3 regions of the Serratia ficaria genome follow, and region 3 is predicted to be linked to each of the others. Evidence: riboswitches for the same ligand, from Rfam matches in the RefSeq annotation. Region 3 holds a riboswitch; each other region holds the start of a gene.

Region 1 (7,862 bases), 2.2 Mb from region 3:
CCGGACGACGGGTTTCTCGGGGAAGAGTTTGGCCTGCAGGCCGGCGATTCCGATTACACCTGGGTAGTCGATCCGATCGACGGCACCAGCCCCTTCGTAAACGGCATGCCGAACTGGTGCGTGTCCATCGCCGTCATTCATCAGGGCCAGCCGGTCATCGGCGCGATCGTCGCCCCCTGCCAGCAGGAATGCTTTATCGCGGCGCGCGGCGCAGGCGCCACGCTCAATGGCAAACCGCTGCGGGTGGATCCGACGCGCACCATGCAAAATCACGTCACCGGCTTCGGCGCCAACAGCCATGTCCCCCCCGAGCGCGTCGGTGAGATTGCCGCCGGGATCACCGCGGCGGGCGGCAACTTCTTCCGCAACGGTTCCGGCGCCATGATGCTGGCCTGGGTGGCCGCAGGCCGGCTGGTCGGCTACTACGAACCCTATATGCACGCCTGGGATTGTCTGGCGGGATATTGCCTGGTCAACGAGGCCGGCGGCTGGACGCACCCGTTCAACACCGCCGGTGATCATCTGCTGCGCGGCGCGCCGGTGCTGGCGGTGGCCCCGGGGGCCAGAGAGGCGTTAACGCAAATCGCGCAGTTGTGATCTGCGCCTGAATGCGTCACCCGGTTTGCGCCGGGTGACGTTAGCTGGGCGGTTACAGCCCGCGTTTTTCCATCAGCACCGCCAGATCGACCAGACGGTTCGAGAACCCCCACTCGTTGTCATACCACGCCAGGATCTTGACCAGCTTGCCGCCGATGACCAGGGTAGACAGCCCGTCGATAATCGATGAGCGCGGGTCGCCTTTATAGTCGCTCGACACCAGGGGCTCATCGCTGTAGCCGAGGATCCCCCTCAGCGGGCCAGACTCCGCGGCCCGGCGGAACGCGGCGTTGATCTCGTCCGCGCTCGCTTCGCGTTTCAGCGTGACCGTCAAATCAACGATCGACACCACCGGCACCGGCACCCGCAGCGAATAACCGGTCAGGCGGCCGTCCAGTTCCGGGATCACCTTGCCGAGCGCCCTGGCCGCGCCGCTGGAATAAGGCACTATCGACAGCGCCGCCGCCCGGGCGCCGCGCAGATCCTTTTCCGGCTGATCGTGCAGCGCCTGGCTGTTGGTGTAGGCATGGGTGGTGTTCATCAGGCCGTATTCGATGCCGAAGGTCTGATGCAGCACCTGCGCGGCGGGCGCCAGCCCGTTGGTGGTGCAGCTGCCGTTGCTGACCACCCGATGCCGGGCCGGATCGTATTGGCCGTCATTGACGCCCATCACGAGGGTGATGTCGTCGTTTTTGGCCGGAGCCGAGATAATCACCCGCCTGGCGCCGCCTTTGGTGATATGCACTTCGGCCTGGGCCTTATCGGTAAAGAAGCCGGTGGCCTCGATCACGACCTCGACGCCAACGCTGCTCCAGGGAATGGCGCCGGGATCCCGCTCGGAGAACACGCGAATCGGCCGGCCATCGAGCAGCAGCTGATTCTCACCGGCCGCTACGTCGGCGGCCAGCGTGCCCGACAGCGAATCGTACTTCAGCAAGTGCGCCAGCGTTTTGCTGTCCGTCAAATCGTTGATCGCCACCACCTCGAAATCGTCGCGCCCCAGCGCCGCGCGCAACACGTTGCGCCCGATCCTGCCGAATCCATTGATGCCTACTTTGACCATGATCTGCTCCTCCGTTATTGGCTCTGAGGTAAACTTAGCCCGGAGCGCGGGTGGCGTAAATGACGTTTTTAGATCTATTTACGCCAAATTGCGGCTATGAAAACGCTGGCGATATTCGCTGGGGGTGAGCTGCAGGTTTCTTTCAAATACCCGCCGCAGGTTGAGGCCGTTGCCGAAGCCGGTGGTCGCCGCGATGCGTTCGATGCTTTCCGCACTCTGTTCCAGGCGCTGTCTGGCGCTGTGCAAGCGCCCCTCCTCAACAAACCTGGCGGGCGAAATGCCGGTTTCCCGGGTGAACACTCGGGTAAAGTTGCGCGGGCTCATCGCCACCCGCTCGGCCAGTTTTTCAACGGAAAGATCGTCGGTGAGATTTTCCAGGATCCAGCATTGCAGATCGCGGATCGGGCCGGGCGTTTTCGCCTGGTTCAACGGGTAGCGGCTGAACTGCGACTGGCCGCCGGGCCGCCGCAGGAACATCACCAGATCCTGCGCCACTTCGCGGGCCTGAATAAAGCCGTAGTCGTCTTCTATCAGCGCCAGCGTGAGGTCGAAACCGGAGCTGACGCCGCCGGAGCTCCAGACCTGCCCATCCTGGACATAAATCGGGCCGTTTTCGACGCTCACCTGCGGGAAGCGGGACTGCAGGGTCTCCAGCAATCGCCAGTGGGTGGTCGCCCGGCGGCCGTCGAGCAAACCGGCCTCGGCGAGCAGCAGGGCGCCGCCGCAAACGGAGGCGATACGCCGAGCGTTGGGCGCGGCGCGCCGCAGCCACTCCGCGACCAACGCCCCTTCTTCCTCGTTCGCCCCCCGGCCGGTCACCACTATGGTGTCGCGTTCCCGTTCGGGGTCAAGATCGCACAGGCGATGGTCGGCCAAGAGGTTCAGGCCGGACGAGCCGTGCACCACCCGATGGGACTGCGTGGTGGCCACCGCGACCTGATACAGCGGCGCATCGGCGGGCCGCAAGCGGTTGGCCTGCATCAGAATGTCGGCGATGCCCGCCGATTCGAACAGCATGCCCCCTTCGGGGACGATAATCAGAAATGTATGCATGTCCTTAAAATACAAAATGAGCAAAATAAGTCAATGCCGCTCAGGGCATCGCCAGCGTTACGCCGGTCACCCGTTCAAGCTTCGCCAGCAAGGCGTCCTGAAAAGCCGGATCGCGCGTGGCGGCGTGCGGCGCCAGGCGGCGCTGGTGATGCCAATAGCCGCCGGAAACCCGGGCCTGCGCATCTTCGCTGCCGACCAGCCACTCCTGCGTCAGGTGGCCCAGGCGTAAATCGCCGGGGGCGTTTTCGCCGCCCATCCGGGTCGGCACCCAGCCGGGATCGACGGCGCTACCGATCACCTCCGGCCAACGGCGCGCCACCGCCGCGGCAAGCGCCGTCACCAACAGTTTGCTGTCCGAATAGGGCATCGGCTGGTTTCCGCGCCAGTCCACCGCGTCGAGCGCGGCGCGGCCGTCGAAATGCATGCTGCTGCTCAAATACACCAAACGCGCCGGCCGGGCGATCAGCGCCGTCAACAGATAAGGCGCGATGACGTTCACCGCCAGCACCTGCGGCCCGCTGAAGACGCCGGCATTGTGAATCACCGCGTCCGGGCGGCCGATCCGGTTCACCTGCCCGGCCAAGGCTTGGGTTTGCTGCAGGTCAGACAAATCGCCGGTCACCGCCAGCGCACCGCGATCCAGCAGAGCGCGCATGCCGTGGAGCCGGCCAGGCTCACGCGCATGAACGATCACCTGATGCCCCTCGGCCAGCAAGGTTTCCGCCGCCGCGCGGCCCAGCCCGTCCGCCGAACCGGTAATGAAAATACGTGACATGGCTACCTCCCGTTATTGTTGCGCCATCAGCGCCAGCCCAACGCCGGCGCGACCTGGGTCAGGATCGCTTCGATAACGTGCGCGTTGTAGTCGACCCCCAGCTGGTTCGGTACGGTCAGCAGCAGCGTGTCGGCCTCGGCAATCGCCTCGTCCTGCGCCAGCTGTTCGATCAACTGCTCCGGCTCGGCGGCATAGCTGCGGCCAAAAATCGCCCGGGTTTGCTGGTCGATATAGCCCACCTGATCGCCTTCCTTGCCGCTGCCGCCGAAATAATTGCGGTCCCGCTGGTCCATCAGCGCAAAGATGCTGCGGCTGACCGACACCCGCGGCTCGCGCACATGGCCGGCCTCTTGCCAGGCGGCGCGGTAGGCGCGGATCTGGCTGGCCTGCTGCACATGGAAGGGTTCGCCGGTCTCGTCGTTCTTCAGCGTGGAGCTTTGCAGGTTCATGCCCAGTTTGGCCGCCCACACCGCGGTGGCGTTGGAACTGGCCCCCCACCAAATGCGATCGCGCAACCCGGCGGAAAACGGCTCGGGGCGCAGCAGGCCCGGCGGATTGGGGAACATCGGCTGCGGATTGGGCTCGGCAAAGCCTTCGCCGCGCAGGGCTTCGAGCAGCACCTCGGTATGGCGGCGAGCCATGTCGGCCTCGGTTTCGCCCTCGGCCGGCGTGTAGCCGAAATAGCGCCAGCCGTCGATCACCTGCTCCGGCGAGCCGCGGCTGATGCCGAGCTGCAAACGCCCGCCGGATATCAGATCGGCGGCGCCGGCGTCCTCGACCATATACAGCGGGTTTTCATAGCGCATGTCGATCACGCCGGTGCCGATCTCAATGCGGCGAGTTTTGGCGCCGATGGCGGCCAGCAGCGGGAACGGCGAGCCAAGCTGGCGTGCAAAGTGGTGCACGCGGAAGTAGGCGCCGTCCGCCCCCAAATCTTCCGCGGCCACCGCCAGATCGATGGACTGCAGCAGCGCATCCGCCGCCGAACGGGTGCCCGACTGAGCGGAAGGCGCCCAATGGCCGAAAGAGAGAAAGCCGATCTTCTTCATGGGGTGTGTCCTCAGATTCAACGTAGCGGGATTACAGTGACAAAAATACCGCCGCCTGTGCCAGAAAAATCGCCCCCAATCGCACTAAACGAACCGATTTCCGCCGCCGCCGCGCCCTGCGGCCGGGCATTGTAATCAAAAAATAAATGTCGTATAACAGGCACCTCCGAGGGGTGTCCTGTTATGGGCTGAGATGGCGCAAGCCGAACCCTTTGAACCTGATCTGGGTCATGCCAGCGAAGGGACGGGTCGGCAATAACGCCTTCGCTCATTGCCTGTTCATACCTCAGCGCGCCCGGATCTCCACTCACTTATGGAGGTCCCATGTATACCACCATGTTCGAAACCGGCCTTTACGGACGGCTGCGCCAACAGGCCGGCGGTCACTGGCAGGACTACGTCGCTCATCCCTTTATTCGACAGCTGGCCGCCGGCACCTTGCCCGAGCCCGCTTTCCGCCGCTATCTGACCCAGGACTACCTGTTCCTGATCCACTTCGCCCGCGCCTACGCGTTGCTGGTCAGCAAGCTGCGCACCCTGCCGGAAATGCGCGCCGCCGCCGCCTCGCTCAACGCCATCGTCGCCGAACTGCCGCTGCACCTGGCCTACTGCGCCGGCTGGGGGCTGGACGAGGGTGAAATCGCCGCCCAGCCCGAAGCGCCAGAAACCATGAACTACACCCGCTACGTGCTGGACATCGGCCACGCCGGCGATGCGCTGGAGCTGCTGGCCGCCCTGCTGCCCTGCGTCGCCGGCTATGCCGAAATCGGCCTGCGGCTGCTGAACGATCCCGCCACCCGGATGGAGGGCAATCCCTACGCCTCCTGGATCAAAAATTATGGCGATCCGGGTTACTTGGCCGGGGTGCGGGCCGCCATCGAGCTGCTGGAAAACGTCGGCCGCCAGCGCGGCGCCGAGAGCCGCTTCGCCGAGCTGGCGCAGATTTTCACCACCGCCACCCGGCTGGAGTCGGCGTTCTGGCAGATGGGGCTGAACGCCTCATGACGCCCCGCCAGCCACCCGGCATCGAGGTCCGGGATTTAACCCTGCGCTTTGGCGATCGGGTGATTTTCGAACGGCTCAGCTTCACGATCGACGGCGGCAGCTTCGTCGCCCTGCTCGGTGCCAGCGGCGCCGGCAAAACCAGCCTGCTGAAGATCATCGCCGGGCTGGCTCAGGCCACCTCGGGTAGCGTCTGCGGCAGCGACGGCCTGCCGATCGCCGGGCGCATCGCCTATATGGGGCAAAAAGACCTGCTCTATCCCTGGCTGACCATCGATGAAAACATCACGCTCGGCTCACGGCTGCGCGGGGAGAAAGCCGATCGCCCATGGGCGGCCCACCTGCTCGAGCGGGTCGGGCTGAGCGGCTATGGCGGCGCCCTGCCCGCCGCGCTGTCCGGCGGCATGCGTCAGCGCGCCGCCATCGCGCGTACCCTGTACGAGCGCCGGCCGATCGTGCTGATGGACGAGCCGTTCTCGGCGCTGGACGCCATTACCCGCGCCACTATTCAGACGCTGGCGGCCGAGCTGCTGGCGCAGAACACCGTGCTGCTGATCACCCACGATCCGATGGAGGCCTGCCGCCTGAGCCACCGCCTGCTGGTGCTGGCGAACTCGCCGAGCGGCATCGACGATAACCACCCGATCGGCGGGCAACCGCCGCGTGCGCCGGACGATCCGCACCTGCTGAAAAGCCAGGCGGAACTGTTGCGGCAGTTGGTGAGGGCGGCGCAATGAAACCGCAGACAGAAAGCGGCCTGAGCCGCCTGCGCCGCGGCCTGACGGTGTTCGCCGGGCTGCTGCTGCTGTGGTGGCTGCTCACCCTGGGCAGCATTCCCGCCTTCCTGCTGCCCTCGCCCGCGGCGGTGGCGCAGGCGCTGTGGCATGGCCGCGATTACCTCGCCTGGCATACGCTGGTCACCGCCTCGGAAATCCTCAGCGGCTTGGCGCTGGGGGTACTGCTCGGCGCGGCGCTGGCGCTGGGCATGATCTTTTCCCCGCGCCTGCAGCGCTGGCTGATGCCGCTGGTGCTCACCAGCCAGGCGATACCGGTGTTCGCGCTGGCCCCGCTGCTGGTGCTGTGGTTCGGCTTCGGCATGAGCGCCAAGGTGGCGATGGCGGTGCTGGTGATCTTCTTCCCGGTCGTTTCCGCCTTCTTCGACGGGCTGCGCCGGGTCAATGACGACTATCTCGACCTGGCGCGCACCCTCGGCGCCTCGCGCTGGGCGCTGCTGCGCCACGTGCGGCTGATGGCGGCGCTGCCGGCCTTCGGCTCCGGGCTGCGCATGGCCGCCGCCGTCGCCCCGATCGGCGCGATCATCGGCGAGTGGGTCGGCTCGGCCGAAGGGCTGGGTTACCTGATGCTCAACGCCAACGCGCGCATGCAGACCGACCTGTGCTTCGCCGCGCTGTTTATTCTGGTGCTGATGACCGTGCTGCTGTGGGTCGCGGTGGATGCGCTGCTGCGGCGTCTGATCGTCTGGGCGCCGGAGAACCATTGATGATTTCAACCACTAAGGGAACAACCATGTTTAAAAAAACCGTCTGCGGCCTGCTGCTCGGCGCCGCCATGGCGAGCCAGGCCGGCGCCGCCGAAAAGCTGACGCTGGTGCTCGACTGGTACATCAACCCCGATCACGCGCCGATCATGGTGGCCGAACAGATCGGCGCCTTCAGGGACGCCGGACTGGACGTCAAGATCGTGCCGCCGTCCGATCCGGCGCTGCCGCCGCGGCTGGTGGCGGCCAAACAGGCGGACCTCGCGATCACCTATCAGCCGCAGCTGCACTTCTTCGCCGATCAGGGCCTGCCGCTGGTGCGCGTCGGCACGCTGATCGACACGCCGCTGAACACCGTCATCACGCTGGATAAAGGCATCGCCACGCCGGCGGACCTCAAAGGCAAAAAGGTCGGGTATTCGGTCAGCGGCATCGAACAGGCGACGCTGGCCACCATGGCCAAAAATCAGCGCGTCAACCCTGACGACATCAAGCTAATCAACGTCAACTTCCAGCTGACCGGCGCCCTGCTGGCGGGCCAGGTGGACGCGGTGATCGGCGGCTATCGCAATATCGAAGCGCTGGAGCTGAAGCTGCAGGGCAAGGAGCCGCGGGTGTTCAACGTGGAAGACTACGGCGTGCCGGCCTACGATGAGTTGATCATCGTCGCCAGCCGCGACGCGCTGGCGGAGCCGAAGATCAAAAAATTCCTCGCCGCGCTGAAAAAAGGCGGCGACTACCTGCGCGCGCACCCGCAGCAAACCTGGCTGGCGTTCGCCAAAGCCTATCCCGAACTGGATACCGCGTTGAACAAGCAGGCCTGGC
Region 2 (7,862 bases), 1.6 Mb from region 3:
GAACCTCATGCACACCATTTTCCACACCACCATCACGCAGATCGGCGACTGCGCCCGCGATGCGCTGCAGGACGACATGCTGATCACCTTCCGTGAAGGCGCGCCGGCGGACATCGAAGCGTTCTGCTTTATCCACCGGCACGGCGCGACCACCGGCGAACTGCAGGCCGGCGGCGTGATGGAGCTGGCGCAGCGGCGCTACGCCATCACCGCCGTCGGCAGCGTCGCCACCCAGAACCTGCGTGAGCTGGGGCACGTCACCGTGCGCTTCGACGGTGAAAGCCAGGCCGAATTTCCGGGTTCGATCCACGTATCCGGCCCAACGCCGGCCGATATTCCGGTCGGCAGCACGCTGTCATTTATCGCATAAGGAGTAGAGCATGTCTGAAGTAGCTGTAGTGATTGGCGGCGGCCAAACGTTAGGCGCATTTTTATCTCACGGCCTGGCGCAAGCGGGCTACCGCGTGGCGGTGGCCGATTTGAACGCCGACAACGCCCACCGGGTGGCGCAGCAGATTAACGACGAATACGGCGCCGGCAGCGCCTGCGGCTTCCAGGCCGACGCCACCGATGAACGGAGCGTGATTGCGCTGGCGGCGGCGGTCGACCGGCAGTTCGGCCAAACCCATTTGCTGGTGTACAGCGCCGGCATCGCCAAGGCGGCGCCGATCACCGACTTTTTGCTGGGCGACTTCGACCGCTCGCTGCAGGTCAACCTGGTGGGTTATTTCCTCTGCGCCCGCGAGTTTTCCCGCCTGATGATCCGCGACGGCATCGCCGGGCGCATCATTCAAATCAACTCCAAATCCGGCAAAGTGGGCAGCAAGCACAATGCCGGCTACAGCGCGGCCAAGTTCGGCGGCGTGGGGCTGACGCAGTCGCTGGCGCTCGATCTGGCGGATTACGGCATCACCGTGCATTCGCTGATGCTCGGTAACCTGTTGAAGTCGCCGATGTTCCAGTCGCTGCTGCCGCAGTACGCGCAAAAGCTGGGCATCGAGCCGGACCAGGTCGAGAAATACTACACCGACAAAGTGCCGCTGAAGCGCGGCTGCGACTACCAGGACGTGCTGAATACCCTGCTGTTCTACGCCAGCGACAAGGCGTCGTATTGCACCGGTCAATCGATCAACATCACCGGCGGCCAGATAATGTTCTGACGCCCGCACCGCCCCCCGCACCTCAACGGGGGGCTACGGAGGCTTTATGACTCAAGCATTGATTCTCTTCGCGGTGCTGGCCTGGCTGCTGCAAATCGCCCTCGGCTGGTGGCAGCTGCGGCGCTTCAACCGCGCCTTCGATCGCCTGTGCCGGCTCGGCGCCGTCGGCGTGGGGCGCTCCGGCGGCCGTTTCCGCCCGCGGGTGGTGCTGGCGCTGGCCTTCGACGCCGATCGCCGGGTATGCGGCAGCATGCTGATGCGCGGCCTGACCATCTTCGCCCGGCCGCAGCCGCTGGCGCATCTGCACGGCCTGCATCAGCGGGATTTGCGCCCGGATGTGATCTTCCCCGAGGATCGCGCATGCCGGTCTGCACTATCGTTAGCGATTGCACCCAAATCATGATATTTTCACATTAAAAGACATTACCTTTCATATTGAATTATTCGCTGAGGGGAAATGCTCAACTCTTGTGAACGGGAATCGCGATGAAACCAAAGCAGCGGCAGGCCGCTATCCTTGAATATCTGCAGCGGCATGGCAAAACGGCAGTGGACGCCCTGGCCGAGCATTTCTCCACCACCGGCACCACCATTCGCAAGGACCTCACCCTGCTGGAAGACGAAGGTGAAGTGATCCGCACCTACGGCGGCGTGGTGCTCAGCCGCGACGACGGCGACCAGCCGATCGACCGAAAAACCCACATCAATACCGAAAAGAAACGCCAGATCGCCTATGCCGCCATCAAACTGATCGACGACGGCGATTCGCTGATCTTCGACGCCGGCAGCACGGTGCTGCAGATGGTGCCGCATCTGGCGCAGTTCAATAACATCACGGTGATGACCAACAGCCTGACCATCGTCAATGCGCTGGTGGAGCTGGATAACGATCAGACTATCCTGATGCCCGGCGGCACCTACCGCAAAAAATCGGCGTCGTTCCACGGCAGCCTGGCGGAGTCGGCCTTCCAGCAGTTCAGCTTCGACAAGCTGTTCATCGGCGCGGACGGCGTCGACCTCAACGCCGGCGTCACCACCTTCAACGAGGTGCACAACGTCAGCAAGGCGATGTGCGAGGCCGCCGGGCGCATTGTTTTGCTGGTGGATTCGTCGAAGTTCGGCCGCAAAAGCCCGAACGTGGTGTGCGATTTGGGCGCCGTCGACACGCTGATCACCGATAAAGACATCAATCCGGACTATCTCGCCGCATTGCAGGCAAAAGGCATCAATATCATTCTGGTAGGAGACCCCGATGAGTAACGCGAACGCCCTGATCACCTTCGCCCGCGAAACGCTGGAAATCGAGCTGACCGAAGCGCAGCGCCTGCTGGCGCGGCTGGACGACAACTTCGTCTGCGCCTGCGAACTGCTGCTGAACTGCCGCGGCAAGGCGGTGATTTCCGGCATCGGCAAATCCGGCCACATCGGCAAGAAGATCGCCGCTTCGCTGGCCAGCACCGGCACCCCGTCGTTCTTCGTTCACCCGGCGGAGGCGCTGCACGGCGATCTCGGCATGATCGGCGCCGACGATGTGGTGGTGTTTATCTCTTACTCCGGCCGCGCCAAAGAGCTGGATCTGATCCTGCCGCTGTTGGCGGAAAACGGCATTCCGGTGATCGCCATCACCGGCGGCAAAGAGTCGCCGCTGGCGCAGGGCGCAGCCTGCGTGCTGGACATCAGCGTGGAGCGCGAAGCCTGCCCGATGGGGCTGGCGCCCACCTCCAGCGCGGTGAATACCCTGATGATGGGCGACGCGCTGGCGATGGCGTTGATGCGCCAACGCGGTTTCAACGCCGAGGACTTTGCCCGCTCGCACCCGGGCGGCAGCCTGGGCGCACGCCTGCTGAACCGGGTGCATCACCTGATGCGCACCGGCGATCGCCTGCCGAAGGTCAGCGAAAGCGCCAACGTGATGGAGGCGATGCTGGAACTGAGCCGCACCGGGCTGGGGCTGGTGGCGGTATGTGATGCGCAGCGGAAGGTGGTGGGGGTATTTACCGACGGCGACCTGCGCCGCTGGCTGGTGAAGGGCAACAGCCTGCAGGATGCGCTGAGCCCGGCGATCACCCGCCCCGGCTACCGGCTGCCGGAACAGTGGCGCGCCGGCGAAGCGCTGGAGGCCCTGCACGAACAGCATATCAGCGCCGCGCCGGTGGTCGACCTGGAGGGCGTGCTGGTGGGCGCCATCAACCTGCACGATCTGCATCAGGCCGGCATCGGCTGACTCCCGGGCATGGGGCGCGGCGAACCGCGCCCCTGCGGGGTTACTTCCAGTCGGGATTATCCTCGAACTGTTTCTTCAGCAACGCCTTGATGTCATCGTTCGGCTTGCCGAGCCACTGATAGCGGGCGTATTTCTTCGGATGATCGATAGCCTCTGGCCGGTTTTCCACCTCGACGCGCACGCCCCAGGCCTGCGATTTGTCCTCTTTGAACGCCACGATCAAAAAGTTGTTGGCGCAGTCATGCGGCTTGCACAGGTTGCCCACCAGATAGTTCTGCCCCTGCCAGCTCAGGCTCTGCGCCGGCGTCGAGGTGCCGATGCCCTTGCGCGCCCAACCCGGCAGCCTGGCCTGCCCCTTCATCATATTCTGCCAGCTGGTTTGATAACCCGGCTGCTGGATCACGTCCGAGGTGGTGACGATCTGCTGGGCGAAGCCGCCCGCGCTGAAGCTGAGTAACGCGCCGAAAACGGCGCTGCGGAGTGCACGTTGTCCTGTCATGGCCCTTCTCCCTTGTTGAGTCCGATCACGCCCGGCGGCGGCCGGGCCTGGATCCAGTCAGACCACAACGACGGCGAAAAGTTGGATCACCACCAGGCGTGGAAATGATGCACCGGCCCGATGCCGTGCCCCACTTCCAGCGTATCCGCCTGCTGCAGCGCCTTTTGCAGATAGTCCTTGGCGGCGGCGACGGTCGCCGCCCAGTCATCGTGACGCGGGCGCAGCGCGGCCAACGCCGCCGACAGCGTGCAGCCGGTACCGTGCGTATGGCGAGTGGCGACGCGCGGCGCGGTAAAGCGTTGCTCCTGCCCGGCGGCAAACAGCCAGTCCGGGCTTTCGCTTTCGCTCAGGTGGCCGCCCTTCATCAGCACCGCCTGGCAGCCCATCGCCAGCAGCGCCCGCCCCTGCTCGCGCATCTGCCGCTCGTTTTCCGCCGGGGCGCACTCCAGCAACGCCGCCGCTTCAGGCAGGTTCGGCGTGATGATCGACACCAACGGCAGCAGCTCGCGACGGATCGAGTCCACCGCCTCCGGCGCCAGCAGCGGATCGCCGCTTTTCGCCAGCATCACGGTATCCAGCACCACAAACGCCGGCCGATAATGGCGCAGCCGCTCGGCCACCGCCTGCACGATCGCCGCGTTGGCCAACATGCCAATTTTGGCGCTGTCGATGCGCAGGTCGCTGAACACCGAATCCAGCTGGGCGGCAACGAACGCCGGTTCAATCTGGTAAACCGACTGCACGCCGCGGGTATTTTGCGCCACCAGCGCGGTGATCGCCGAGGCGCCGTACGCGCCCAGCGCCGAGAAGGTTTTCAGATCGGCCTGAATGCCGGCGCCGCCGCTGGGATCGGTGCCGGCGATGGTCAAAGCGTTGATGCGTTTCATTGCAGCTCCTCCGCGCGCAGGCGGTACAGCGCGTCGAGAAACGCCGGGGTAAAGCTGCCCGGCCCGGCGGCAGCGGCGGCAGCCAGGCCGCCGCAGTGCGCCATCACCCGGCAGGCGGTGGCGACGTTATCCAGCCGCTCGCCCGGCAGGCAGCAAAAGGCGGCAACCACCGCCGACAGCGCGCAGCCGGTACCCACCACCCGCGTCATCAGCGCATCGCCGCCGGCGACCGCCCACTCGCGCCGGCCGTCGGTAACGTAATCCACCGCGCCGGTCACCGCCACTATTGCGCCGCTGCTGCGCGCCAGCTCGCGTGCGGCGGGCAATGCGGCCAACGAATCGTCGGCGCTGTCCACCCCGCGGCCACTGGCCTGCAGGCCGCCGAGCGCCATGATCTCGGACGCGTTGCCCCTGATCGCCGCCGGTTTCTCATCCAGCAACCGTTTGGCGAACGCGGTGCGATAGGCCAGCCCGCCGACCGCCACCGGATCCAGCGCCCAGGGGGTACCCGCCCGGTTGGCGGCCGCCACCGCCGCCAGCATAGATTCGGCGCGCGGCGCATTGAGGGTGCCGATATTGATCAGCAAAGCGTCGGCCACTGCGCTGAACTGCGCCGCTTCGCTCGGCTCCACCACCATCGCCGGCGAAGCGCCGAGCGCCAGCAAGACGTTGGCCGTGAGCGATTGCACCACCTCGTTGGTCAGGCAGTGGATCAGCGGGGGTCGCTGTTTGAATTGGGTCAGACAGGCCGCGGCGCGGGCGCCGGGTAAAGCATCAGGTCGAGCGAGCATATTCCTCCCAACCGGCGTTCAAGAAGGCGGGTACCGGTTGGGCACCGAGACTTCCCTACGCTGGCATAATCCAGATCAGGTAATACGGGTAAAATCTCAGCCCTAACGGGCACCCCGAGTCAAGAACGCCATTATTGGGCTTGCCGCCGACGAGGTCAATCGCGCTATAGTAGTGGCAAAAAAAACAACCAGGAGACGCCATGCAAACAAGACCCTACCGGGAAGCCGATCGCCCGTTCCTGCGCACCCTGTACCTGGCGTCGCGCAAGGCGGCGTTTCCGTGGCGCAATACCGACGGTTACCGGCTGGAGGATTTCGATCGTGCGACGCTGGGCGAAGACATTTGGGTGGCGGAGGAGGACGGCAAGCTGCTGGGGTTCGTGTCGATTTACCGCGCCGACAACTTCATCCATAACCTGTATGTCGATCCCCTTTTGCCGCCGCGCGGCGTCGGCAGCGCCCTGCTGCAGGCGGCGGAGCGCACCTTCACCGCCACCGGCGCATTGAAATGCCTGGTGAAAAACGAAAAGGCGCTGACGTTCTATCGCAAGCACGGCTGGCGCATCATCTCGACCGGCAACGACGGCGACGAAGACTACTATCTGCTGCACTCTCCGGCCAAATAAGGGCGCCCCCGTTATGCGCGCCCGGGCATAAAACGCAGCGTCAGCCGCCAGAACAGCAGCGCGCTCAGGCTGACGCCGGCCCCCAGCCAGCACACGCCGCTCCAGCCGGCCCAGGCGTAGACGTGGGTGCTGGCGAAGGCACCCAACCCGCTGCCGACGGCGTAAAACAACATGTAACACCCCACCAGCCGGCTGTGAGACTGCGGATGGGCGCTGAAAATCATGCTCTGGTTCAGCACGTGGATCGCCTGCCCGGCCAGATCCAACAGTACGATGCCCGCCACCAGCCACGCCAGGCCGTGGTTCAACATGCCGAGCGGCAGCCAGGCCAGCGCCAACAGCAGCAGGCACACGCCGCTGGCCAGCTGCCCCAGCCCGCGGTCGGCAAGCTGCCCGGCGCGCATCGCCGCCAGCGCCCCTACCGCCCCCACCAGCCCGAACGCGCCCACCATCGAATGAGAAAAATTAAACGGCGGCCGGCTGAGCGGCAACACCAGCGCGCTCCAGAAAATGCTGAACGTGCCGAACATCAGCAGCGCCAGCATGCCGCGAATCTGCAGCGTGCGATCGCGCAGCAACAGCGTCAGCATCGAGCGCAGCAAGGCCGGATAGCCGAGCGTCGAAGGTGCCAGCTGCGGCGCGGGCAACAGGCGCGCCAGGATCGGCAACAGAACCAGCGTCACCCCGGCGGAGAAAAAGTACACCGTGCGCCAACCGCCGAGATCCGCCAGCGCGCCGGAAAGCGTGCGCGCCAGCAACAGCCCCAGCACCACGCCGCCCTGTGCGGCGCCGACCACCCGCCCGCGCTCATGCGGCGCCGCCAGCGTGGCGGCAAAGGCGATCAGCCCCTGGGTCATCGCGGTGCCCAGCAGCCCCACCAACAGCATCCCCGCCAGCAGCAGCACGCTGCCGTGCGACCAACCCACCGCCAGCAAGGCGGCAATCAACAGCAGCTGCTGGGCGGCCAACAGCCGGTGCCGATTAACCCGATCTCCCAGCGGCACCACCAGCAACAACGCCAGCGCGCAGCCGAGCTGGGTGGCGGCGATCACCATGCCCACCGCCGCCAGGCTGATGTTGAAATCCTCGGCAATGGCGTCCAGCAGCGGTTGGGCATAGTAGACGTTCGCCACGCTGAAGGCGCTGGCGCCGGCCAGCAGCAACACCAGCGAAGCAGGCAGCCGGTTTAACGCGGTACAGCCGGGCTCCAACGATTTATCGCTCATCGTTCGCTCCATTTTGGTTTCATTATTAAACCTAATGAACTTTACGCGCGGAGGTTTTATAATGCAACCAGATCTCGCTGCAGGAGTGGAAAGCCATGAAACGTAAAAGCCTGGAAGACGCGCAGTGCCCGGTGGCGCGCACGCTGGATGTGATTGGCGACTGGTGGTCGCTGCTGATTGTGCGCGACGCCTTCGACGGCGTGCGCCGCTTCAGCGAATTTCAGAAAGGGCTGGGGATGGCCAAGAACATTCTCTCTACCCGGCTGCGTACCCTGGTGGCGCACGGGGTGCTGGAGACGGTCCCGGCTTCGGATGGCAGCGCCTACCAGGAATATGCGCTGACGGCGAAAGGCCGCGCGCTGTTCCCGGTGATCGTCGGCCTGCGCCAGTGGGGGGAAGATTATCTGTTCAGTGAAGGAGAAACGCATTCAACGCTGGTGGAAACCGAC
Region 3 (7,862 bases):
CTCTTCCAACTTTTCCAGCTGGCTGTCGAAGTTGACCTTGGCGTCCTTGACCACCAGCGTTTCCCACACCAGATCCAGAATGCGGCGATATATCGCCGGATCGCCGAACGCGGTTTGCAGGCAGAACATCTGGTAATTCGGGTACATACGCTCGCACAAACTGGCCATAAAGGTCAAATGTTGCCAGCTCTCAAGCTTTTCCAGACGTAAATGAATCGGGTTACGTAGCATTGTTTACTCTCTTACGCGTTATCTGCGCCGCAGTGTACCCGAAATCGCTCATTGCGACACCTCCGGATGCTGCTGCAGCCAGCGCTGGAAGGCCGGGCGGCGCGAAGCGATGGCGTCGGCCCAACGGGTGGGCTCCGGCAGGCGATAGCCCGCCATGCAGCGTTGCACCCAGGCCAATGCGCTGTCGGCGCTGATGCGGTGGCCGGTGGCGATAAACAGCGGGTTGCAGCGCGCCTTGCTGCGCCACACCCAGCCCAGCTGCTCGCCTTGGTCTTCCAGCGGCGCCAGCGCTCCCGCGGCGGCATCCAGCGGCGCAAACTTGCCGCACAGGCGCTTCTTGGCCACGCCGATGGTCGGCACATCGACCAGCAGGCCGAAATGGCTGGCGACGCCCAGGCGGCGCGGATGCGAGATGCCATGGCCGTCGACGAAGATCAGATCCGGTTTTTGCCGCAGCTGCCGCCAGGCGGCAAGCAGCGCGGGATATTCGCGAAACGACAGGAAACCGGGGATATAAGGCATGGTGGTGGCGATGCGGGCGATTTGATACTCCACCAGCTCCAGCGACGGATAGCGCAGGATGGCGATGGCGGCGCGCGTCACCGCCCCCTCTTGCTCGAAGCCCACGTCGGCGCCGGCGATGAACGCCGGCGGATCGACCGGCAGATCATCGTGGCGAATGACCTCGGAGGCGCGGCGCAGCTGCTCGGCGCGCAGGGCTTGAGTCTCTATCACGTCCGCTCCTTAACGGTGGTATTTCGCCGACTGCGCGTGCACCGCCTCGACGAAGGCGCCGGCATTTTCCGGCGGTACGTCCTGATGGATGCCGTGGCCCAGGTTAAACACGTGGCCTTCGCCGTGGCCGAACCCGGCCAGAATGGCTTCCACCTCCTGGCCGATGCGCTCCGGCGAAGCATAAAGCATCGACGGATCCATATTGCCCTGCAGCGCCACCTGGTCACCCACGCGGCGGCGCGCGTCGGCGATATCGGTGGTCCAGTCCAGGCCCAGCGCGTCGCAGCCGGTGGCGGCCATCGCTTCCAGCCACTGGCCGCCGCCCTTGGTGAACAGCGTGACCGGCACGCGGCGGCCGTCGTTTTCACGCAGCAGGCCGTCGACGATCTTGTGCATGTAATGCAGCGAGAACTCGCGGTAATCGCGGCCGGTCAATACGCCGCCCCAGGTATCGAACACCATCACCGACTGCGCGCCGGCCTTGATCTGGGCGTTGAGATACAGGATCACGCTGTCCGCCAGCTTGTCCAGCAGCAGGTGCAGCGTGGCCGGCTCGGCGTACATCATCTTCTTCAGCTTGGTGAAGGCCTTGCTGCTGCCGCCCTCCACCATATAGGTCGCCAGCGTCCAGGGGCTGCCGGAGAAACCGATCAACGGCACTTCGCCCTTCAGCTCGCGGCGAATGGTGCGCACCGCGTTCATCACGTAGCCCAGCTCGACCTCCGGATCGAACAGCGGCAGCTTGTCTACGTCGGCGCGGCTGACGATAGGCGAAGAGAAACGCGGGCCTTCGCCGGCTTCGAAATACAGGCCAAGCCCCATGGCGTCGGGAATGGTGAGAATATCGGAGAACAGGATGGCGGCGTCCAGCGCATAGCGGCGCAGCGGCTGCAGCGTCACCTCGCAGGCCAGCTCCGCGTTTTTGCACAGCGACATGAAATCACCGGCCTGGGCGCGGGTCGCCTTGTATTCCGGTAAATAACGACCGGCCTGACGCATCATCCATACCGGGGTCACATCCACCGGCTGGCGCAGCAGCGCGCGCAGGTAGCGATCGTTCTTCAACTCATTCATTTATGGGGCTCCCTTAATAATCTGCCGGTCATTGTACATTATTCTGCCCGGCACAGCGCCACGGTGTCCTCAATCAGCCGGCGCGCCACGGTGCCGGGCGGCGGCAACAGCGGCAAGCGATCGTAACGGTACCAGCCGGCGTTGAGCAGTTCCTTGGGATCGTGGCGGATCTCGCCCTGATGATAGTCGGCCATAAACGCCATCATCAGCGAGTGCGGGAACGGCCAGGGTTGGGAGGTGACATAGCGCAGGTTTTTGATTTCGATATTGCTTTCTTCCATCACTTCACGCGCCGCCGCCTGTTCCAGCGTCTCGCCCACCTCGACAAAACCGGCCAGCACCGTATGGATGCCGCCGCGATGGCGCACGTGCTGCGCCAGCAGGATCTGGTCGTCGCGCCGAATGGCGACGATCACGCAGGGGGCAATCTGCGGGTAGTAGCGCTCGCGGCAATTTCCGCACAGGCAGGCGCTTTCGCTGCGGCTGAAGTGCATCTCATGGCCGCAGTAGCCGCAATAGCGATGGGAGCGGTAGAAATCCGCCAGCTGCACGCCGCGCCCGGCGAGCTGGAACAAACCGCGATCCAGTTCGAGCAGCTGCCGCACCGAGCCCATGTCGCGCGGCATCGCATGGCGCACCAGCCATACCGGCGCGCCGCCCCACTCGCCGATGGCGCGCGCCATTTTACCCTGCAGGGAAAAAGAGGCGGCCGAACCGAACGGCAGTTCACCGTTCGGTAACCAAAGTTTGCTTTCATGGCTGACTATCCACCAGCCATTTTCATTACCCGTTAATGCAAGTTCCATATCGTTGTTGCACAACCTCAGCTTCACTGGCACTCTACAAATCGGCCTTGTTACATTTTAATAACTTACTGTTACTTTTTATTACTTACGGAGTCAAACATGCTCAACCGTTTGGAAAGCCTGACTCAGCGCCTTGGTGGTAGTAATGAATTAGTTGATCAATGGCTTCAGGCCCGCAAGCAATTGCTGGTCGCCTACTGCACCCTGGTGGGCCTCAAACCGAATAAAGAAAAGCATACGCCGCTGAATGAAAAAGCGCTGGAGAACTTTTGCCATAATCTGGTGGATTATCTCTCAGCCGCGCATTTCCATATCTATGACAGAATTATCAAACAAGTGGAAGGCGCTGCCAGCCCAAAAATGTCTCTGTCGGTAAACATCTACCCCAAACTCTGGGCCAATACCGAGCAGGTCATGGCCTTTCACGACCGCTATACCGAAGTGGATATCGATCAAGACGTGTGTCTGGAGTTCCACCAGGCGCTGTCGGATATCGGCGAGACGCTGGCGGCGCGCTTTACCCTGGAAGACAAGCTGATCCAGCTGGCGGCGGAAGCCTCGCAGCCGCCGCTGTCGGATAAGGCGCTTGATCAGGCGCGTTAGAATTTTGTAGTCTTTTTTATTATCCCTCCTATACTGGAGGGCATCTTGTCGGAGTGCCTAGCGCCTGATTTGTTCAACAAATTGGCCAGGCTGAGACCGTTAATTCGGGATCCGCGGAACCTGATCGGGTTAATACCCGCGAAGGGAACAAGAGTAATCTATCGCCATAGGCAGGATTTCTCCCCATTCGGGATGATCCGATCCTATCGGCCAGCATCATTACTCCCTCCGAGCTCCAGACAAGCAACTTTCCCAACCCAACACACTGGTAGGAACTTGCTATGTCTAACGTTAAGAAACCTCGTGCCCGTAAAGAGCAACGCGAAGCTGCCCAACAGTTTATCGACAGCCTGCAGGGGGTGGCCTTCCCCAGCTCACGCCGTATCTATCTGCAGGGTTCGCGCAGCGATGTGCAGGTGCCGATGCGCGAAATTCAGCTCAGCCCGACGCTGGTCGGCGGCGGCAAGGACAACCCGCAGTACGAACAGAACGAAGCCATCCCGGTGTACGACACCGCCGGCCCCTACGGCGATCCGCAGGCGCGGCTCGACGTGCATGCCGGCCTGGCCAGGCTGCGCGCCGGCTGGATCGAAGAACGCGGCGATACCGCGGTACTGAGCGGCGTCAGTTCCGGTTTCACCCAGCAGCGCCTGGCGGATGAAGGCTTGGATCACCTGCGCTTCGAACGCCTGCCGCTGCCGCGCAAGGCGCAACCGGGCAAGTGCGTGACCCAGTTGCACTACGCCCGCGCCGGCATCGTCACCCCGGAGATGGAGTTTATCGCCATCCGTGAAAACATGGGGCGCCAGCGCATCCGCGGCGAGGTCCTGCGCCAGCAGCATCCGGGCCAAAGCTGGGGCGCCAACCTGCCGGACAACATCACGGCGGAATTCGTGCGCCAGGAAGTGGCCGCCGGGCGCGCCATCATCCCCGCCAACATCAACCACCCGGAATCCGAACCGATGATCATCGGCCGCAACTTCCTGGTGAAGGTCAACGCCAACATCGGCAACTCGGCGGTGACCTCCTCGATCGAAGAGGAAGTGGAAAAGCTGGTGTGGTCCACCCGCTGGGGCGCGGATACCGTGATGGACCTGTCGACCGGCCGCTATATCCACGAAACCCGCGAATGGATCCTGCGCAACAGCCCGGTGCCCATCGGCACGGTGCCTATCTACCAGGCGCTGGAGAAGGTCAACGGCGTGGCGGAGAACCTGACCTGGGAAATGTTCCGCGATACCCTGCTGGAACAGGCGGAACAAGGGGTGGACTACTTCACCATTCACGCCGGCGTGCTGCTGCGCTATGTGCCGATGACCGCCAGGCGCCTGACCGGCATCGTCTCGCGCGGCGGCTCGATCATGGCCAAGTGGTGCCTGTCGCACCATCAGGAAAACTTCCTGTATCAGCACTTCCGCGAAATCTGCGAGATCTGCGCCGCCTATGACGTTTCGCTGTCGCTCGGCGACGGCCTGCGCCCAGGCTCGATTCAGGACGCCAACGACGAAGCGCAGTTCGCCGAGCTGCACACCCTGGGCGAACTGACCAAGATCGCCTGGGAATACGACGTGCAGGTGATGATCGAAGGCCCCGGCCACGTGCCGATGCAGATGATCCGCCGCAATATGACCGAAGAGCTGGAGCACTGCCACGAAGCGCCGTTCTATACCCTCGGCCCGCTGACCACCGATATCGCACCGGGTTATGACCACTTCACCTCCGGCATCGGCGCGGCGATGATCGGCTGGTTCGGCTGCGCCATGCTGTGTTACGTCACGCCGAAGGAGCATCTCGGCCTGCCGAACAAGGAAGACGTCAAACAGGGATTGATCACCTACAAGATCGCCGCCCACGCCGCCGATCTGGCCAAGGGCCACCCGGGCGCGCAGATCCGCGACAACGCCATGTCCAAGGCGCGCTTCGAGTTCCGCTGGGAAGATCAGTTCAACCTGGCGCTCGATCCGGCTACCGCGCGCGCCTACCACGACGAAACCCTGCCGCAGGAGTCCGGCAAAATCGCACACTTCTGCTCGATGTGCGGACCGAAATTCTGCTCGATGAAAATCTCGCAGGAGGTGCGCGACTACGCCGCCGCCCAGGAGGCCGCCAAACCGATAGAGGTGCAGCTGAACGGCATGGAAAAGATGTCGGCCGAATTCCGTTCGCGCGGCAGCGAGCTCTACCACAGCGCCGGCAACCTGCAAGAGGAAATGCGCAATGACTGATATCGCCACCCCGTTCCCCGCTACCCCGCACCGACTGGGATTGTACCCGGTGGTCGACAGCGTCGAGTGGATCGCCCGCCTGCTGGGCGCCGGCGTCAAGACAATCCAATTGCGCATCAAGGATCTGCCGGACGAACAGGTGGAGGAAGACATCGTCGCCGCCATCGCGCTGGGCAGACAATACGATGCGCGGCTGTTCATCAACGATTACTGGCGGCTGGCCGTCAAACACGGCGCCTATGGCGTACACCTCGGCCAGGAAGATCTGGATACCACCGATTTGGCGGCGATCCACCGCGCCGGGCTGCGGCTGGGCGTATCCACCCATGACGACGCCGAACTGGCGCGCGCCATCGCGGTAAAACCGTCTTATATCGCCCTCGGGCATATCTTCCCGACCCAAACCAAAGACATGCCTTCGGCGCCGCAGGGGCTGACGGAGCTGAAGCGCCACCTCGCCGGGTTGGCGGACTACCCGACGGTGGCGATCGGCGGGATCGGCATCGATCGCGTACCGGCGGTGTTGGCGTGCGGCGTCGGCAGCGTGGCGGTGGTGAGCGCCATCACCCAGGCGCCGGACTGGCGCGCGGCCACCGCCGAACTGTTGCGGCTGATCGAGGGCGAGGGGCGGGCTGATGCTTAACGACCAAGAGTTCCTGCGCTACAGCCGCCAGCTGCTGCTGGAAGACGTGGGCCCGGAAGGCCAGGAAAAGCTCAAACGCGCGACGGTGCTGATTGTCGGCCTGGGCGGTCTGGGGTCTCCGGCTTCGCTGTATCTGGCCGCCGCCGGCGTCGGCACGCTGCTGCTGGCCGACGACGATCGGCTGCACGTCACCAACCTGCAGCGCCAGATCCTGTATCGCAGCGCCGATACCGCCCAAAGCAAAGCCGCACTGGCGCGGCAGCAATTGCAGGCGCTGAATCCCCTGGTGGAGCCCATCGCACTGGAACAACGGCTGCAGGGGCAATCGCTGCATGATGCCGTCGCCCGCGCCGATCTGGTGCTGGACTGCTGCGACAACATGGCGACCCGCCACGCGGTGAACGCCGCCTGCGTGGCGGCCGGCAAACCGCTGATCAGCGGCAGCGCGGTGGGCTTCAGCGGCCAATTGCTGATGATTGAACCGCCCTACGAGCACGGCTGCTACGCCTGCCTGTATCCGGAGCTTACCGAGCCGCAGCGCAACTGCCGCACCGCCGGCGTGCTTGGCCCGGTGGTCGGGGTGATAGGCACCCTGCAGGCGCTGGAAGCCATCAAAACGCTGGCCGGCATGCCTGCGGCGCTCAGCGGCAAACTGCGCCTGTTCGACGGCAAGCAGCAAAGCTGGAGCACCCTGCAGCTCAGCCAGGCCAGCGCCTGCCCGGTATGCGGGGGAACGGCATGAAGATCCGGCTCAACGACCAACCGCTGGAGCTGGCGCCGCCGCTCAGCGTCGCCGCCCTGCTCGAACGGCTGGAACGCCACCAGCCGGGCACCGCGCTGGCGATCAATCAAACCATCATCCCGCGCGCCGACTGGGCCAGCCATCTGGTGCAAGACGGCGATGACATCCTGCTGTTTCAAGCGATCGCCGGAGGCTGACATGCTGAAAATCGCCGATACTCCCTTTACCTCCCGCCTGTTTACCGGCACCGGCAAGTTCGCCACGCCGGCGCTGATGCTCGAGGCGCTGCAGGCTTCCGGCTCGCAGCTGGTCACCATGGCCATGAAGCGCGTCGATTTGCGCGGCGGCAATGACGCCATCCTGGCGCCGCTGCGGCAGCTGGGCGTGCGCCTGCTGCCCAACACCTCCGGCGCCAAGACCGCCGCCGAGGCGGTGTTCGCCGCCCGACTGGCGCGCGAGGCGCTCGGCACCCACTGGGTGAAGCTGGAGATCCACCCCGACGTGAAATACCTGCTGCCGGACCCGATAGAGACGCTGAAAGCGGCGGAAACGCTGGTGAAAGACGGCTTTGTGGTGCTGCCCTACTGCGGCGCCGATCCGGTGCTGTGCAAGCGGCTGGAAGAAGCGGGCTGCGCGGCGGTGATGCCGCTCGGCGCGCCTATCGGCTCCAACCGCGGCCTGCGCACCCGCGATTTCCTCGAAATCATCATCGAACAGGCCAGGGTGCCGGTGGTGGTCGACGCCGGCATCGGCGCGCCGAGCCACGCGCTGGAAGCGATGGAGCTGGGCGCCGACGCGGTGCT

What was found. Region 3 has a riboswitch for thiamine pyrophosphate ahead of thiC (phosphomethylpyrimidine synthase ThiC). Riboswitches for the same ligand answer to the same signal wherever they lie in the genome.
Region 1: linked by a shared signal. The riboswitch ahead of tenA (thiaminase II) and the one ahead of thiC (phosphomethylpyrimidine synthase ThiC) in region 3 are both predicted to bind thiamine pyrophosphate.
Region 2: linked by a shared signal. The riboswitch ahead of thiM (hydroxyethylthiazole kinase) and the one ahead of thiC (phosphomethylpyrimidine synthase ThiC) in region 3 are both predicted to bind thiamine pyrophosphate.

The regions. Positions count from the first base shown of each region.
Region 1 is NZ_LT906479.1:3,349,140-3,357,001, forward strand. Features, by position in the region: gene CKW09_RS15905 (inositol monophosphatase family protein) at 1-597, shown strand, start outside; gene gap (type I glyceraldehyde-3-phosphate dehydrogenase) at 650-1,660, opposite strand; gene CKW09_RS15915 (GlxA family transcriptional regulator) at 1,739-2,713, opposite strand; gene CKW09_RS15920 (SDR family NAD(P)-dependent oxidoreductase) at 2,754-3,488, opposite strand; gene CKW09_RS15925 (LLM class flavin-dependent oxidoreductase) at 3,515-4,537, opposite strand; TPP riboswitch at 4,697-4,799, shown strand; gene tenA (thiaminase II) at 4,862-5,542, shown strand; gene CKW09_RS15935 (ABC transporter ATP-binding protein) at 5,539-6,276, shown strand; gene CKW09_RS15940 (ABC transporter permease) at 6,273-7,040, shown strand; gene CKW09_RS15945 (ABC transporter substrate-binding protein) at 7,067-7,862, shown strand, end outside.
Region 2 is NZ_LT906479.1:3,910,624-3,918,485, forward strand. Features, by position in the region: gene srlB (PTS glucitol/sorbitol transporter subunit IIA) at 8-370, shown strand; gene srlD (sorbitol-6-phosphate dehydrogenase) at 381-1,160, shown strand; gene gutM (transcriptional regulator GutM) at 1,207-1,563, shown strand; gene srlR (glucitol operon DNA-binding transcriptional repressor SrlR) at 1,647-2,420, shown strand; gene gutQ (arabinose-5-phosphate isomerase GutQ) at 2,413-3,384, shown strand; gene CKW09_RS18475 (inhibitor of vertebrate lysozyme family protein) at 3,425-3,883, opposite strand; gene thiD (bifunctional hydroxymethylpyrimidine kinase/phosphomethylpyrimidine kinase) at 3,970-4,770, opposite strand; gene thiM (hydroxyethylthiazole kinase) at 4,767-5,561, opposite strand; TPP riboswitch at 5,597-5,688, opposite strand; gene CKW09_RS18490 (GNAT family N-acetyltransferase) at 5,762-6,187, shown strand; gene CKW09_RS18495 (MFS transporter) at 6,199-7,413, opposite strand; gene CKW09_RS18500 (winged helix-turn-helix transcriptional regulator) at 7,509-7,862, shown strand, end outside.
Region 3 is NZ_LT906479.1:294,818-302,679, reverse strand. Features, by position in the region: gene CKW09_RS01390 (YjaG family protein) at 1-231, opposite strand, end outside; gene nfi (deoxyribonuclease V) at 280-966, opposite strand; gene hemE (uroporphyrinogen decarboxylase) at 976-2,040, opposite strand; gene nudC (NAD(+) diphosphatase) at 2,079-2,846, opposite strand; gene CKW09_RS01370 (Rsd/AlgQ family anti-sigma factor) at 2,946-3,449, shown strand; TPP riboswitch at 3,489-3,613, shown strand; gene thiC (phosphomethylpyrimidine synthase ThiC) at 3,731-5,674, shown strand; gene thiE (thiamine phosphate synthase) at 5,667-6,317, shown strand; gene CKW09_RS01355 (HesA/MoeB/ThiF family protein) at 6,310-7,059, shown strand; gene thiS (sulfur carrier protein ThiS) at 7,056-7,256, shown strand; gene CKW09_RS01345 (thiazole synthase) at 7,258-7,862, shown strand, end outside.